DNA from 2 places in the Paenibacillus sp. BT-177 genome. Region 2 is predicted to be linked to the other one. Evidence: riboswitches for the same ligand, from Rfam matches in the RefSeq annotation. Region 2 holds a riboswitch; the other holds the start of a gene.

Region 1 (7,916 bases), on a different contig from region 2:
ATATTCATCCTTGCTTAAATATTGATCATATGTTTTTTCCAGATATTCATTAATTTTTTGGGCACAAGCAAAAGCTTCGGTATATGTTTGCTTTACCTGGTTGTACAAAAATTCTTCACCACTGTGAATAACCTCTTTGCGAATCACTCGCATTGCAAAATATTGCAAATGGGTCAAAAATCTCGAATAGCTAAAAGAAGACTCATCCAGCACAATCCCATAATGATACGTAATAATGTTCAATATGTGTTGGACAATCTCGGTCATTTTCAGTGTAGCCTTCATCTCGTTACCGTCGATCCGTGCATTCACCATATGCAATGCAATAAATCCCGCTTCGTCTTCGCCCAATTTTACACCGAGCGTATTTTCTATTTTTTGCAGAGCATCCAGTCCAACTGCAAATTCTTTTTTGTAAAAGCGTTTAATTTCATACAGCATCGCGTTTTTGAGTGCTAATCCTTTTTCTTCCCGCTGTATGGCAAAATGAATATGGTCGGTCAATGTTAAATAAATGTTATCACTTAACTCCGTATCCAGCACTTCTGCTGCATGGGTCACGATTTCATTCACGACCTCCAGATGAGACACGGGAATATCGTTCAGCAGCTCAGTTAGTCTGGCCGTGAACTCGTTTTCATTTAACATGAAAATCTTATCTATTTTATGATCATCGACTTGGTCGCCAGCCACCTTTTTGAAGGAAATACCTCTTCCCATGACGATAACCTCTTTGCCTTTATCATTTTTAGTCAACAGGACGTTGTTATTGAGCACCTTCTCAATAATCATTGAAGTTCCCCCTCCCATCCTTTACCAATAAAAAATGCCCAAGCACAATTCAATACTATTGTTAGCAATAGCACTCAATTGAACTCAGGCATTGCCCGCATCACCGGTCACAATCCTTCGATATAGTGCTATTGTAGCACAAAAAAAAGCGATTTCAACATATTTTATTCTCTTTCGACAAAAAATATTTTATATTAACGCCCATTTGCCTAGTTTGCGAGTCAACAGTAACTTTAAGTGGTCGTACGCTCAATGAGGCTGTACTCCAGCGAATGAAGCTCCATTTGGCGTCCAATCAGCTGAGGAGAAAGCATGAAAAAAGCATTTTGTGCCTGAGCCATAATGGGATTTTGAACCGTTGTAATTCCCATCGTGTGCGCCAGCTCCGTGTTATCAAACCCAATAATCGCCAGATCTTCTGGTACCTTCAGCAATTGTCTGCGCGCTTCGCAGAGAATGCCCACTGCTACATAATCGTTTGCACACAAAATAGCCTCCGGAAATTCCTCACGATGCTGTAATAAATTGCGCACAACCTGTTCGCCGTCACGAATGTTATAAATAGAAGAATAGTTCCAGTGCTGCAACACTGGCAGATTGTGTTCACTCATGATCTGCTCATAAGCTCGTTGTCTGCTGTGAGTATTGATGCTGCTTGGACGACCAAAAGCATTGGCTATACGTGTATAGCCTTTTTGTATCAAATGTTTGAGCGCTAACATATATCCTTCATACTGATCCATTGCGACGGAGCGAATATCGGTATGCTCCATTCGCTGCCATGCCACGATCGGTCCATATTTGCAATAAGTACTCAAAAAATCAGTGTCATTCACGCAGGAAATGATAACCAGCGCATCGACTCTTTTTCTTTTTAAATCCTCGAAAGCTTGAAGCTCTTTCTTTTTGTCTTCTCCCGAAGTATAAATAATGGTTTGAAATTCATATTGTCCTGCGATTTCTACAAAGCTGTCCAGAAATGCCAGAACAATTTCATTAATAGTTGATGTGATGATACCAATCTGAAGCGTTTGGCCCTTGGATAAAGAAATCGCATTCCGATTAGGAACATAATCCAATTCCTGCATGATTTTCAAAATTTTAGTTCTGGTTTCGTGGCTTACATGGGGGGACTGATTTAACACTCTGGATACCGTAGCTTTGGAAAAGCCCGCCAGTTTTGCAATTTGATCAAGATTCGACATGATGCTTCTCCTCACCTAAGAAAAAAATACTTGACATGAAACGCGTTACAACAATTAGGATGCTTATGAGGGCATTACGTCTATTTTAAAGCATCTGTCGATGCATTTCAAAGGAGAACGGTTACCGTTAGTTATGGATTCGCATTGCAGCACCTGACGGGTTACTGACTAAAGTGAAAACATTAAATTAAGGAAAGAGGTTTTCATACCATGACGAAGACGCTAAAAGGATTCCCGAAAAACTTCCTCTGGGGCGGGGCAACTGCAGCCAACCAATTGGAAGGTGCTTTTGACGTAGATGGAAAAGGTCTGTCCAGCGCAGACATGATAGCCTATGTACCTAAATCAGAACGTAAGAACGATCATGCTATAGAAATTTCGTCCGAACGACTGGAGGACATCTTGGCAGGGAAGGTAAACGCCCGTTTTCCAAAGCGTGAAGGTGTGGACTTTTACCACCACTACAAAGAAGATATTGCCTTGTTTGCAGAAATGGGCTTTAAAGTATTCCGGATGTCCATCCACTGGTCGCGGATTTTCCCGAATGGATATGATGCCGAGCCGAATGAAGCAGGATTGCAATTCTACGACAATGTATTCGATGAGCTGCGCAAGTATGGTATTGAGCCTTTGGTAACACTGTCGCATTATGAAACACCGCTAGGTTTGACACAGAAATATAATGGCTGGTTGGGACGCGAAGTCGTGGATCATTACGTAAAATATGCCGAAACGGTATTTACACGCTATAAGGATAAAGTAAAATACTGGCTGACCTTTAACGAAATTAATGTCATGACTATGAGCCCGTTTACAGGCGGCGGTGTGGTTATTGACCGTGTAGAAAACAAGCAACAAGCGATATATCAAGCATTGCACCATCAATTTGTAGCAAGTGCATTGGCGACCAAACGGGGACATGAGATCATTCCGGGCGCTCAGATCGGCTGTATGCTGGCCCGCATTGAAAGCTACCCACATACGTGTAACCCAGAAGATATCCTGAAAGCACAGCATGAAAATCAAATGAACCTGTTCTTTACGGATGTGCATGCTAGTGGGGAATATCCCAACTATATGAACCGCTATTTTGAAGAAAATAATATTGTGATCCAGACAGAACCCGGCGATGCCGAAATTTTGAAAAATAACACGGTCGATTTTATCTCATTTAGTTACTATATGACCTTGACCGTATCGGCAGGGCCAGAAGGCGAAAAGGCAGCAGGGAACCTGATAGGCGGTGTGAAAAATCCGTATTTGCAGTCCTCCGACTGGGGATGGCAGATCGATCCGATCGGCCTGCGTGTTACACTGAATACGTTTTATGATCGCTATCAAAAGCCACTGTTCATCGTGGAAAATGGCCTGGGTGCGTATGATAAGGTAGAAGAAGACGGCTCTGTGCATGACACGTATCGCATTGATTACTTGCGTCAGCATATTGCCCAAATGAAGGAAGCGATTGCTGACGGTGTTGATCTGATTGGTTACACCAGCTGGGGACCTATCGACCTTGTGAGCATGTCTACGTCCGAAATGTCCAAGCGCTACGGATTTATTTACGTTGATCTGGATGATGACGGTAACGGAACGCTTCAACGCTCCAAAAAGGACTCATTTAACTGGTATAAAAATGTGATAGCAACCAACGGTGAAGAATTATAATTCCATATCGTTTTGGCGGGTACAGCAGAGAAAATCCTCAGGATGCAATCTGCTGTACCCGCTTTTTGTATAGACACTCTATTGATTCTTTCCGAGGGCTTCACAAATTTTTCACTTGTAATAAGCTGAAATTTTTCTGTATAATGAATAAAAATTTCATATGTCTGGTTGATGTTTGCGGGAGATGGAATGAAAGTTCCAACCGAAGGGGCAAAACTCTCAGGTGCTTAGGCTGATTTACAGCAACGAGCAGGGACCGTAAACGGACAGAACTCTGGAGAGACCCTTAATTGGGCGCCGAAGGTGCACCGCAGATCACATCTGCTTAAACTCTCAGGCAAAAGGACAGAGACGCGAATAACCTGTGACAGGGATAGCCCTAGGCTTTTTATAAGCTTTTAGAGGTGAAATCCTGCACAAGATGGTTGTATTTTTTCGTGCCTTTAACCTCTCCAGGAGTCGAATCAACAGATTTGACTCTTTTTTGTTTTCTACTATGCTGGAGGAGCGGGTTGAAATGAATTTGGTACATGTGTTAGAAACGATTAGCAGTTGGATATGGGGGGCGCCTCTCATCATCCTTGTTATGGGAACGGGGTTATGGCTGACCATACGTCTAAAAATGTTGCAGGTATTCCGCCTGCCCCTCGCGATCAAGCTCATCGGTAAGGCCCCGAATGAAGGTAGCGGGGATGTAAGTAGTTTTGCGGCTTTGAGTACGGCATTGGCGGCTACCGTCGGTACAGGAAGTATTGTCGGTGTAGCGACAGCCATTAAGCTGGGCGGGCCGGGTGCCTTGTTCTGGATGGTCGTTGCAGCCTTCTTTGGGATGGCGACGAAATATGCGGAAGGTGTACTTGCGGTAAAATACCGGGTGAAGGATCGGAATGGACAATTTTCCGGCGGCCCGATGTATTATATTGAAAAAGGCCTGGGACGCCGTTTTAAACCGTTGGCGATGCTGTTTGCTTTTTCAGGGATGCTGGTAGCGTTGTTCGGAATTGGAACATTCCCTCAGGTCAAGGCGATTGTATCTTCGACTGAAAACAGTTTTGGCGTTCCGCCGATTGTAACGGCGCTGACAATTGCTGTCCTTACAGGTCTTGTGACCATTGGTGGACTCAAAAGCATTGCCAAGGTATCGACGAAGGTCGTTCCTTTTAAAACAGGCCTGTATGTATTAATTTGTATCATTGTACTGATTCGATTTGCTGACCAACTTCCTGCCGCAATTGCGCTTGTGCTTCATTCGGCATTTTCAACTACATCGGCAACCGGCGGATTTGCAGGAGCTACGATTATGCTGGCCATGCGCAGTGGGGTAGCCAGAGGTATTTTTGCCAACGAAGCTGGATTGGGGAGCGCACCGATTGCAGCCGCAGCTGCCAAAACCAAATGGCCTGCAGAACAAGGGCTGATTTCCATGACAGGCGTATTTATTGATACGATGGTTATTTGTGTGATGACCGGGTTGACGTTACTGGTTAGCGGGGTGTGGAGCGGGCCTACCGATGCAGGCTTGATGACTCAGCAAGCATTTTCCAGTGCATTTCCGCTGGGAGCAGAACTGCTCACCATCATCCTGATTATGTTCGCATTCACCACCATGCTCGGCTGGAACTATTACGGAGAACGCTGTGTTGAATATTTGCTTGGGGTCAAGTGGATCAAGCCTTATCGTTATTTGTTCATTGTACTGGTTGGCGGGGGCGCGTTCATTAAATTGGATGCGATTTGGCTGCTGGCAGATATTTTTAACGCAATGATGGCTTTTCCGAACCTGATTGCACTGCTCGGCTTGTCAGGCATTGTCGTTGCAGAAACCCGAACCTATATGAACTCTTTGTACCCTAATAAGAAAAAGGGCATTCTTGCAGGTGCCAATGTAGGGGCGGCTATTCAAGTAGAAGAAAAAGGACAAACGATCAATTCATAAATAATAAAAGGGAGTGCTCTCAGCCATCACAGGCTTGAGGACACTCCCTTTTAATTGTTATAACGATGCACGCAAAATAGCTAAAATATCTTCCTGTTTCAGCTTTTGATAATTACCGAAACCTCCGTGCTCCATTTCACGGGCCGCAATGCTTGCGATGTTTTCCAATTGTTCATCATTAATGTTGTAATCGGCCAGGGTAGAAGGGGCACCAAGACTTGTCCAGAACGCACTTAGACGGTCAATACCTTCCAAGGCAATTTCTCTGTCAGTTTTACCTACAGTGTCCAAGTCGAACATACTGAGCATCAGCCGCTTCATGCGTGCAGCATCCTGATCCACTGTATGTCTCATCCAGTTGGGAAACAGAATCGCTAGACCGCCAGCATGAGGAATATCATATACAGCAGATAGTGCATGTTCAATGGTATGCGAAGCCCAATCCCCGAAGTAGCCCATTTGCAGCGTACCGTTCAGGGCAATCGTCCCAGCATATAATATCGTTTCGCGATGCTCATAGTTGTGCAAATCCACCAGCAGCTTAGGTGCCGCCTCAATCACGGTTTGCAGCACGGAAAAGCACATACGATCTTGCAGCGGTGTATTTTTAACATTGTGAAAGTACTGTTCAAAGACGTGGCTCATCATATCCACCATGCCATAAACCGTCTGATCACGTGGCACAGAAAAGGTGTTTTTCGGGTCCAAGATGGAGAATTTAGGATGCGTCACCGCGCTGCCCCACACGTATTTCTCGTTCGTTTCCCAGCTGGTGATGACAGAATCCGGATTCATTTCCGAACCCGTGGCGGCGAGTGTAAGGATGGAACCGAAGGGCAAAGCCTGGGTTGGCATATGTTTTTTGTTGATAATATCCCACACATCGCCGTCATATTCAGCCCCTGCTGCGATGGCTTTGGTGCAATCAATAACGCTTCCGCCGCCAACTGCAAGCAGGAAGTCTATTTTTTCATTTCGGCAAATCTCGATGCCCCTCTTAACGGTAGACAAGCGCGGATTGGGTTCAACGCCCGCCAATTCATGAATGTTGAGGTACAGAGGCTCTAACGCGTTTAATACCTGTTCATACAAACCATTTCGCTTGACACTTCCGCCTCCATATACCAGCAAAATGTTTTTGCCGTAATTCAACAGCTCTTGCTGCAATTGTTCAATTTGATTTTCTCCAAAAATTAATTTGGTGGGATTATAATATGTGAATTTGTTCATCTGGAAGGTTCCCCTCAGTTCATAGTTCATGTTCAAATTGTAATCTCTTATCTTGACTAGCTCGTTAATATCTGACTTGGCCATGTAAGCTATTTGAAATGACGATTAACAATTATACATGAAAAGAATAAGGGGAATCAAGTGAAGGCTAATCTTTGATCGCTCCAGCGGCAAGATCGGAAATAAATTGGCGGCTGATAAAAAGAAACAAAATAATAAGAGGAAGTACAGCCAGCAGGGTGCCAGCAATGACCATCGCATAATCCGTATTGTAAATCCCGTTCAACTGCGACAATGCAATCTGGAGGGTGAATTTGCGCTCATCCGTTAAAACGATTAACGGCCATAAGTAATCATTCCAAGCTCCTATAAAGGTAAATGCGCCGAGAAAAGCGAACGCAGGTCTTAAAATCGGTAGTGCTACATTCCAGTACAGCCGAAAAAAGCTGCACCCGTCCATACGCCCCGCATCCAGCAGCTCTTTGGGAATGGATTCTTCTGCATACTGGCGGATCCAGAAAATGCCGAAAGCATTTACCATACCTGGGATGATGAGCGCTTTGAACGTACCTACCCATCCAAAGGAAGCCATCATGACAAAGGAAGGGACGAGCGAAAGTTGTGAAGGGACCATCATTGTTGCAAGCAGTATGACGAATAGCCCCTTTTTGCCCGGAAAATCAAACTTGGCGAATGCAAAACCAGCCAGTGAATCAAAAAACAGCACCAATACGGTAACAGAACTGGCTACAAAAAGGGTATTAAAAAAAGCTCCAGCAAAATCAATCTGCTGCAATACTCTCGTTATGTTATCCAGGAAGTGGCTACCGAACCACAATTGTGGCGGAAAACGATAGATGTCTGAGGTTGTACGGGTCGCCATGACGATCAGCCAGTAAAACGGAAACATCGACAGGATGATCCCCACCAACAGCCCGGCATATAGAACAATGGATTTTGCACGTGTCTGCATCATGTTGTGACGCTCCTTCCATCGTTATTTTTTACCTTGAACGAGTTTCCAATTGATGATGGAGAATACGGCAATGATGAGAAACATACCCCATCCGACGGCAGCACCATAT
Region 2 (7,916 bases):
AAGCTACGGTTTCCGTTGATGGTGTCCATGTCGAACTGGCAGCCAATATTGGTACGCCTAACGATGTAGCTGGTGTTCTGGACAACGGTGGAGAAGGCGTTGGCTTGTACCGTACGGAATTCTTGTACATGGGACGCGACAAGCTCCCATCCGAAGATGTACAGTACACAGCTTACAAAACGGTTCTGGAAAGAATGGAAGGCAAACCGGTTGTAGTCCGTACTTTGGACATCGGTGGAGATAAAGAACTTCCTTATCTGGATCTGCCGAAAGAAATGAATCCGTTCCTCGGATTCCGTGCTATTCGTCTGTGTCTGGATCGCCAGGATATCTTCCGCACTCAATTGCGTGCTTTGTTGCGTGCAAGTGTACACGGTAACCTGCGCATTATGTTCCCAATGATTGCTACGCTGAACGAATTCCGTGAAGCTAAAGCTGTTTTGTTGGAGGAAAAAGAAAAGTTGGTAGCCGAGGGTGTATCCGTATCTGAAGAAATTCAGCTGGGCATCATGGTAGAAATTCCTTCCACAGCGGTATTGGCTGACCAATTCGCAAAAGAAGTGGATTTCTTTAGTATCGGTACTAACGATCTGATTCAATACACCATGGCAGCAGATCGTATGAACGAACGAGTTTCTTACCTGTATCAACCATATAACCCATCCATTTTGCGTCTGGTGAAAATGGTTATTGATGCCGCTCACCGTGAAGGACGTTGGGTTGGTATGTGTGGTGAAATGGCAGGAGACACCACAGCAATTCCGTTGCTGCTGGGTCTGGGACTTGATGAGTTCAGCATGAGCGCAACTTCCATTCTGCCAGCACGTAGTCAAATCTCTAAGTTGTCCCGTGCGGACATGGAGAAATTGGCTGCAAAAGCTCTGGATATGCAAACAGCTGAGCAGGTTGTTGAATTGGTTCAAAGCATCGAAGCATAAGGAAGGGTATCACATTTTTCAAAGGTTATATCTTTTTCCAACAAAAATTGCTGTATACATACAGCAGCCGGTATCTCAACAGATACCGGCTTTTTTGTATGCTTTGGATTGTTGGGTTGAATTTAATCTTAACTACATGCGCAATTCAGCACAGGTTTACGAGCTGCAGTGGTTTCATCCAGGCGCGTGACTGGAGTAGTATAGGGGGCATTGAGCACCAGCTCAGGGTTCTCCTCGGCTTCGCGCGCAATATGAATCATAGTGTCGACAAAAGCATCAAGCGTCTCTTTACTTTCTGTTTCCGTCGGCTCGATCATGATGCATTCCTCTACATTCAGCGGAAAATAAATGGTAGGTGGATGGTAACCGAAATCAAGCAACCGTTTGGCTACATCAAGCGTGCGCACTCCAAACTTCTTCAAGCCTCGTCCCGACATGACAAATTCGTGTTTACAATGCCCGGGATAAGGCAGGTCAAAATACGGAGCCAGCCGATGCATCATGTAGTTGGCATTGAGTACAGCACATTCTGACACTCGCTTCAAGCCATCAGGGCCGTAGCTACGGATATAGGCATAGGCACGGACGAGAATGCCGAAGTTGCCATAAAAGGCTTTGACCCGCCCAATAGAATCTCCCTGCTCCCGATCCCAGCGGTACCTACCCTGCGGATCACGTACGACAAGCGGCTTGGGCAGAAAGGGAATCAGTCGCTGCTTTACGCCGACGGGTCCAGCGCCCGGGCCCCCTCCACCGTGCGGAGTACTCATCGTTTTGTGCAAATTGAGATGCACCACATCAAAGCCCATATCCCCAGGGCGGGTAATCCCCATGATAGCATTGGAATTTGCGCCGTCATAGTAGAGCAGGCCACCTGCGTCATGTACAATCGCAGCAATATCAGTGATTTGCTTCTCGAACAGACCAAGCGTGTTCGGATTGGTCAGCATGAGCGCAGCGGTGTCGTTGCCTACGGCTTGACGCAGCGCATCCAGATCCACCAGCCCCTCAGGGGTGGAGGGTAGGGTGATTGTTTCGAAACCCGCGACGGTTGCACTGGCGGGGTTCGTTCCGTGCGAGGAATCCGGCACGAGCACCTTGGTACGTCGCTCGCCACGTGCTTCGTGGTACGAGCGGATCATCATCAGCCCGGTCCATTCGCCATGGGCGCCAGCAGCGGGCTGAAGCGTGACGGCATCCATGCCGGTCAACGCAGCCAGATCATTTTGGAGCGTATGCAGCAGCTCCATAGCCCCCTGGATGCTATCCTCCGGCTGATATGGGTGAATTTTAGCAAAGCCTGCGTAACGGGCAACATCCTCATTCACCTTCGGATTGTATTTCATCGTACACGAGCCAAGCGGATAAAATCCGTTGTCGACGCCGAAATTGCGCTGGGACAGGGCGGTATAATGGCGAATAACATCTACTTCGTATACCTCGGGTAATGCCGCAGGTTGGCTGCGCAGCGCATAATCCGGCAAAAGCTCTGCCACCGGGCGACGGGGAACGTCGCAATCGGGAAGGGAATAAGCGATGCGACCCGGACGGCTCAATTCAAAAATGAGCGTTTGATCGTGTTCCTTTAACAGTTCTTGTTTCTGATCCTGTCCGGTGTGTGTCATAGCAATCCCCCCAAGGTGTGTACAAATTGGTCAATCTCTTCTTTGGTTCTTTGCTCCGTCACGGCAATCAGCATGTGACCAGCAAGTTCCTCATAGTCCCGGCCCAAATCGTAGCCAGCGATAAATCCGGCAGCTAGCAGCTCGGCCTGGAGTTTGCTCATATCTGTACCCTCAGGCAGTTTAAGGGCAAACTCATTAAAGGTTGGTGCATTAAACGAGGTAGATACACCTTTCAAGCTCAGCAATTGCTCTAACGCATAACGGCTTTTATGCAAATTTAGCTCGGCTACTTCCTTGATCCCCTGTCTACCCATGACAGACAAATATACAGATGCAGATAAAGCGAGCAACGCTTGATTGGAGCAAATGTTAGACGTGGCCTTTTCGCGGCGGATATGCTGTTCCCGCGCTTGTAAGGTCAGCACGAAGCCGCGTTTGCCGTTACGGTCTGTGGTTTGGCCTACGATACGCCCAGGGATACGGCGCATATGCGCCTGGGAAACGGCGAAGTAACCGCAGGTCGGACCGCCGAGGGAGGACGAGATCCCAAGTGGCTGCGCGTCTCCTACAACAATATCCGCGCCTTGCTTACCAGGGGTCTCTAGCAAGCCTAGTGCCAGTGGATTGGCACTAACAACCATAAGCCCTTGATGCGCATGGATGAGGTCAGCCATCGGCTTCAGATTTTCCACGGCTCCGAAAAAGTTGGGATTTTGGATCAAAACAGCCGCCGTCTGTTCCGATACGGCCGTGGCTAGTACATCGACATCCGTTACGCCATCCGAACAGCCGATTTCCACAATGTCCAAATCCAATCCGCGTGCATAGGCTGCCAATACCTGACGTGCCTCTGGATGGACAGACCTTGATACGATAAGCTGTTTACGACGCGTGGCGGAAGCGGCCAATGAGCCCGCTTCCGCCAGAGCTGTAGCCCCATCGTACATGCTGGCATTAGCTACCGCCATACCTGTCAATTCGCAAATATACGACTGGAATTCAAAAATGGCTTGCAGCTCGCCCTGGCTTACTTCCGGCTGATAGGGGGTGTAGGCTGTGTAAAATTCGGAACGTGAGGTGATGTGTTGGATAACGGATGGAATATGATGATCATAAATACCTGCACCAAGAAAGCTGGCATGTGTATCTGTATTGGCGTTTCGTCCGGCCAGCTCGGTCATGTGGCGGGTTAAGGCTCTTTCGTCGAGCCGAGAGGAAAGAGGGAGTTCCCCTTGGTATCGAATAGCCTCTGGAATGTCACTGAATAAATCATCAATGGATGATACGCCCACCACACGCAGCATTTCGGTTTGGTCTTGTTCGGTCATGGGGAGATAGCGATGCTGCTTCATAGGTTCTGGCTCCTTTCGAAAAGCAAAATTTAGATAGTAAATTAGCTAATACATAGTCGTAATTGGAAAATCCAGAATTTTATTTCTGACATGATCGCTTTTTTAGAATGAAGAGGATTAAGATCAGCGTAGCCGTTTATAAAAGGGGGCTGGGACCACTTCCGCACGCAGGCGTTTACCACGAATTTCGACCTCCAGCGGTGTCGATAGGGTGCTAAAACGACTGTCCACCAGGGCCAGCCCCAGATTACGCTTCAAGGTGGGCGATTGAGTACCCGTTGTGACCTCACCGATGTGTTGACCTTCAGCGAACACCGGATAATGAGCGCGCGGGATACCGCGGTCAATCATTTCCAGCCCGATCAACTTGCGAGGAATTCCTTGTTCTTTTTGACGTTGCAGTGCTTCCCTGCCGATAAAATCTCCTTTGTTCAACTTGACGAAGAAACCTAAACCAGCCTCAAGCGGTGAAATTGTGGCAGATAACTCCTGTCCGTACAACGGTAGCCGTGCCTCGAAGCGCAGCGTATCGCGAGCACCAAGTCCAGCGGGAATCAGTCCATACGATTCACCGCAACGAAGCAAACCATCCCACACGGCGGGTGCTTCCTCAGCAGAGATATAAAATTCAAAACCGTCTTCGCCGGTATATCCAGTTCGCGAGACAAGTGCTTTTGCTCCGAACAATTGCACGTTCTCATGGAATCGGAAAGATGCCAGATTCGTAATATCTGTATCTGTCACGGCTGCGGTAATACGTGCTGCTTCCGGTCCTTGTAATGCCAGCAATGCTATCGCATCAGACACATTCTCCAGATGAACCGATGCTGGTACGTGGCGTATGAGCCAATCCCAATCTTTGTCGATGTTGGAGGCATTCACAACGAGCATGTAGCGCTCTGGTCCTTTGCAATATACAAGCAAGTCATCCACTACGCCTCCATCGGGGTAACACAGGAGTGAATATTGTGCTTGGCCCGGTTCCAAATGGCTGACATCATTTGTGGTTACCTGTTGCAAAAAAGCCTCAGCTTCTTTGCCTTCAACCAAGAACTCGCCCATATGCGATACATCGAATAAACCTGCACGTTGTCGGACGGCCTCATGCTCCTTTTGAATGCCGCTAAACTGAACGGGGAGTTCCCACCCGCCAAAGTCAATACAACGAACCCCGGGCTGCGTCCCGTAGGACGAATATAGTGGTGTTCTTCGCAAATTAGACATTTTTCCACTCCTATCCAGTGTAATCGGCTAAACAAAAAAGACAGGCTAAAAGAAACGTATAGACGGCAGTCCATACTCTTCTTTCAGCTCTGTCCTTGATACCAGAAAGTTACCCCGGTGTGAACCAGGTTTCCCCTTGGGTGATCCGCTCTTTTCACGGATGCTCTCCAGAGATGCGTCCGGCAGAGGTCCTTTTGCCTGAGAGATTCACCTGCAATGCAAGTTTACTCCTTCGGCGCTACCTTTTGGATCAACGGTATGTTACCCGGTTTTGCAGATAACAACTTGATCCGATTCGCGTGCCCAACTGTCTCACAAACGACAACAGCGATGCGAATATTTTTGGTAGTCTCTCCCTCCGCGTTCATCCGCGTTTGCAGTTGTCGAGGTATTTTCAAAAGCAATTACTATAACCCATTAATACGCAAATCCATTCAAAATGTCAATAAAAATGTCATATAAAACAATATGAAAAACATTTATTGTATAAATAAGGATATGTAAGCGTTTGTTACAAGTTATCATTTTTTATAGACTGCGCTATATTAGTTGGTATGGAGTATTTTTGTTAGTATTATTGACATGGATGTTCTTGTTGTCATAATCTTAACTTGTCTAATACAGGTGATCAAAAGCATTTTATTCATGTGGAAGTGAGGCGAAGCAGGATGAGTGAAGTGAAACAGCAACTTTGGTATACAGACGAACATGAGTGGGTTCAGCGCACAGTGGATGGGACGTTGCGGATCGGCATTACAGACTTTGCACAGCATCAATTGGGTGATATTGTTTTTGTGGAATTACCTGGGGCGGGAACAACGATTGGACAGGGGACGGAGATTGGTACAATTGAATCGGTGAAGACCGTATCCGATCTTTTTGCTCCGGTGACGGGAACCGTTTTGAAAGTAAATGAAGCTCTGGAAAGTACACCTGAGCTGGTGAATGAATCACCCTATGAAGAGGGTTGGATGATCGAAGTAGAGATGGGCAATGATGTCGAGAAAGCTCTGAGCAAGCTGCTGTCTGCGGATCAGTACGAGCAGTTGATTTCGGATGAACAATAATGAGCAATATAAGATGGAATATTAGCGCTTTATTCTAAATTTTTATATGGATATTGAATTGAATAAAAGCATCGTTAGTCCGCTCGTTTTGTGTATAAAATAGTCGCTATGATCTGACATGGCGGCTATTTTTTTGTTGTCTTTTAGAAGACGTAATTACGTCAATTTATTAGATTTAGAGGTGAGCTCCTCTATATAAGGTGCAGATTTACAGCACTGTTTTTTCGACTAATTTCTATTGTTATCGGTCATATTAAGAAGAATTATGCAGGTATAATACGTTGTCCGTTATTTTAAATTTAAATGTTGTCATCAACGTTCATGACGAAAGTACGTTTTCATTTCGTTGATGAAGAGAGCGCTGTCATTTAGTATGAATTTTAAGAAAAGGTAGTGATGCTAGTTACTCACAAGGAGGATATGAATATGAGCACAGTGGACACAAAGTCCAGTTCAAGCGGTGGCGCTCGTGTCGCCGTACAGCGTTTTGGCCGTTTTCTCAGCGGTATGGTTATGCCCAATATGGGAGCCTTTATTGCGTGGGGATTAATTACAGCACTTTTTATTCCGACCGGGTGGTTCCCGAATGAGGGGTTTGCACAACTGGTTGACCCGATGAAAAATTATTTGCTGCCGCTGTTGATCGGTTACACGGGAGGCACAATGATTCACGGACAGCGTGGAGGTGTGATCGGTGCCATTATGACGATGGGTGTCATTGTGGGGGCCGATATCCCGATGTTCCTGGGTGCGATGGTAGCTGGTCCGCTGGCTGCATGGATATTGAAGAAGTTCGATAAGGCCATTGAGGGCAAAGTCAAATCAGGTTTTGAAATGCTGGTCAATAATTTCTCGGCTGGGATTATCGGTGCCATTCTAGCACTACTAGCGCATGTGGCGATCGGCCCGGTCGTGCAAACCATCAGTCAAGTGTTGTCGACAGGGGTACAGTTCCTCGTGAACGCAGGGCTACTACCGCTTGTCAATCTCATTATTGAGCCCGGAAAAGTATTATTTCTCAACAACGCACTGAATCATGGAGTATTGAGTCCGATTGCGCTGGAGGAAGCTGCAAGAACAGGAAAATCCGTTTTGTTCATGCTTGAATCCAATCCTGGCCCGGGACTCGGTATTTTGCTGGCCTATTGCCTGTTCGGTAAAGGCTCTGCGAAGTCGTCTGCTCCTGGTGCAGTCATTATTCATTTTTTCGGCGGGATTCATGAAATTTATTTCCCTTATATTTTGATGAAGCCGATTCTGATTCTCGCTGCTATAGCAGGGGGTGTTGTGGGAACCTTCTGTTTTATGTTGACAGGTGCCGGACTGGTTGCTGCTCCTTCACCAGGCAGTATCATTGCTTACTTCCTGATGACACCCAAAGGCGGATATTTGCCGATGCTGAGCGGAGTAATCGCAGCTGCGGTCGTATCCTTTGCGGTTGCCGCAGTATTACTCAAAACTGGTAAGCAAAAGGAAGAGGGGCTGGAGGAAGCTGCATCCCGTCTGAAAGATATGAAAAATCAAAGCAAGGGTGCAAGTGCTAACGCCACTGTAATGGAAGATAACCGCGCATCCGATCGTGCTGCCGAGATTGCCGCAGATCGAACGCTTAAGGATAAATCCGAGGTGAATAAAATTGTCTTTTCCTGTGATGCAGGTATGGGTTCAAGCGCCATGGGAGCCTCAATTTTGCGCAAAAAAATGAAACAG

What was found. Region 2 has a riboswitch for glycine ahead of gcvT (glycine cleavage system aminomethyltransferase GcvT). Riboswitches for the same ligand answer to the same signal wherever they lie in the genome.
Region 1: it holds a riboswitch for glycine, as region 2 does, so the genes downstream of both, OIU26_RS16535 (alanine/glycine:cation symporter family protein) here and gcvT (glycine cleavage system aminomethyltransferase GcvT) in region 2, are expected to answer to the same signal.

Annotation. Positions count from the first base shown of each region.
Region 1 covers NZ_JAOYTP010000005.1:60,463-68,378, reverse strand. Annotated here, with positions in the region: gene licT (BglG family transcription antiterminator LicT) at 1-792, opposite strand, end outside; gene OIU26_RS16545 (LacI family DNA-binding transcriptional regulator) at 1,026-1,997, opposite strand; gene OIU26_RS16540 (glycoside hydrolase family 1 protein) at 2,208-3,665, shown strand; glycine riboswitch at 3,834-3,918, shown strand; glycine riboswitch at 3,930-4,024, shown strand; gene OIU26_RS16535 (alanine/glycine:cation symporter family protein) at 4,183-5,601, shown strand; gene OIU26_RS16530 (iron-containing alcohol dehydrogenase) at 5,659-6,831, opposite strand; gene OIU26_RS16525 (carbohydrate ABC transporter permease) at 6,980-7,807, opposite strand; gene OIU26_RS16520 (carbohydrate ABC transporter permease) at 7,829-7,916, opposite strand, start outside.
Region 2 covers NZ_JAOYTP010000001.1:1,226,434-1,234,349, reverse strand. Annotated here, with positions in the region: gene ptsP (phosphoenolpyruvate--protein phosphotransferase) at 1-938, shown strand, start outside; gene gcvPB (aminomethyl-transferring glycine dehydrogenase subunit GcvPB) at 1,067-2,563, opposite strand; gene gcvPA (aminomethyl-transferring glycine dehydrogenase subunit GcvPA) at 2,560-3,915, opposite strand; gene gcvT (glycine cleavage system aminomethyltransferase GcvT) at 4,039-5,139, opposite strand; glycine riboswitch at 5,219-5,315, opposite strand; glycine riboswitch at 5,316-5,415, opposite strand; gene gcvH (glycine cleavage system protein GcvH) at 5,808-6,206, shown strand; gene OIU26_RS05615 (PTS mannitol transporter subunit IICB) at 6,633-7,916, shown strand, end outside.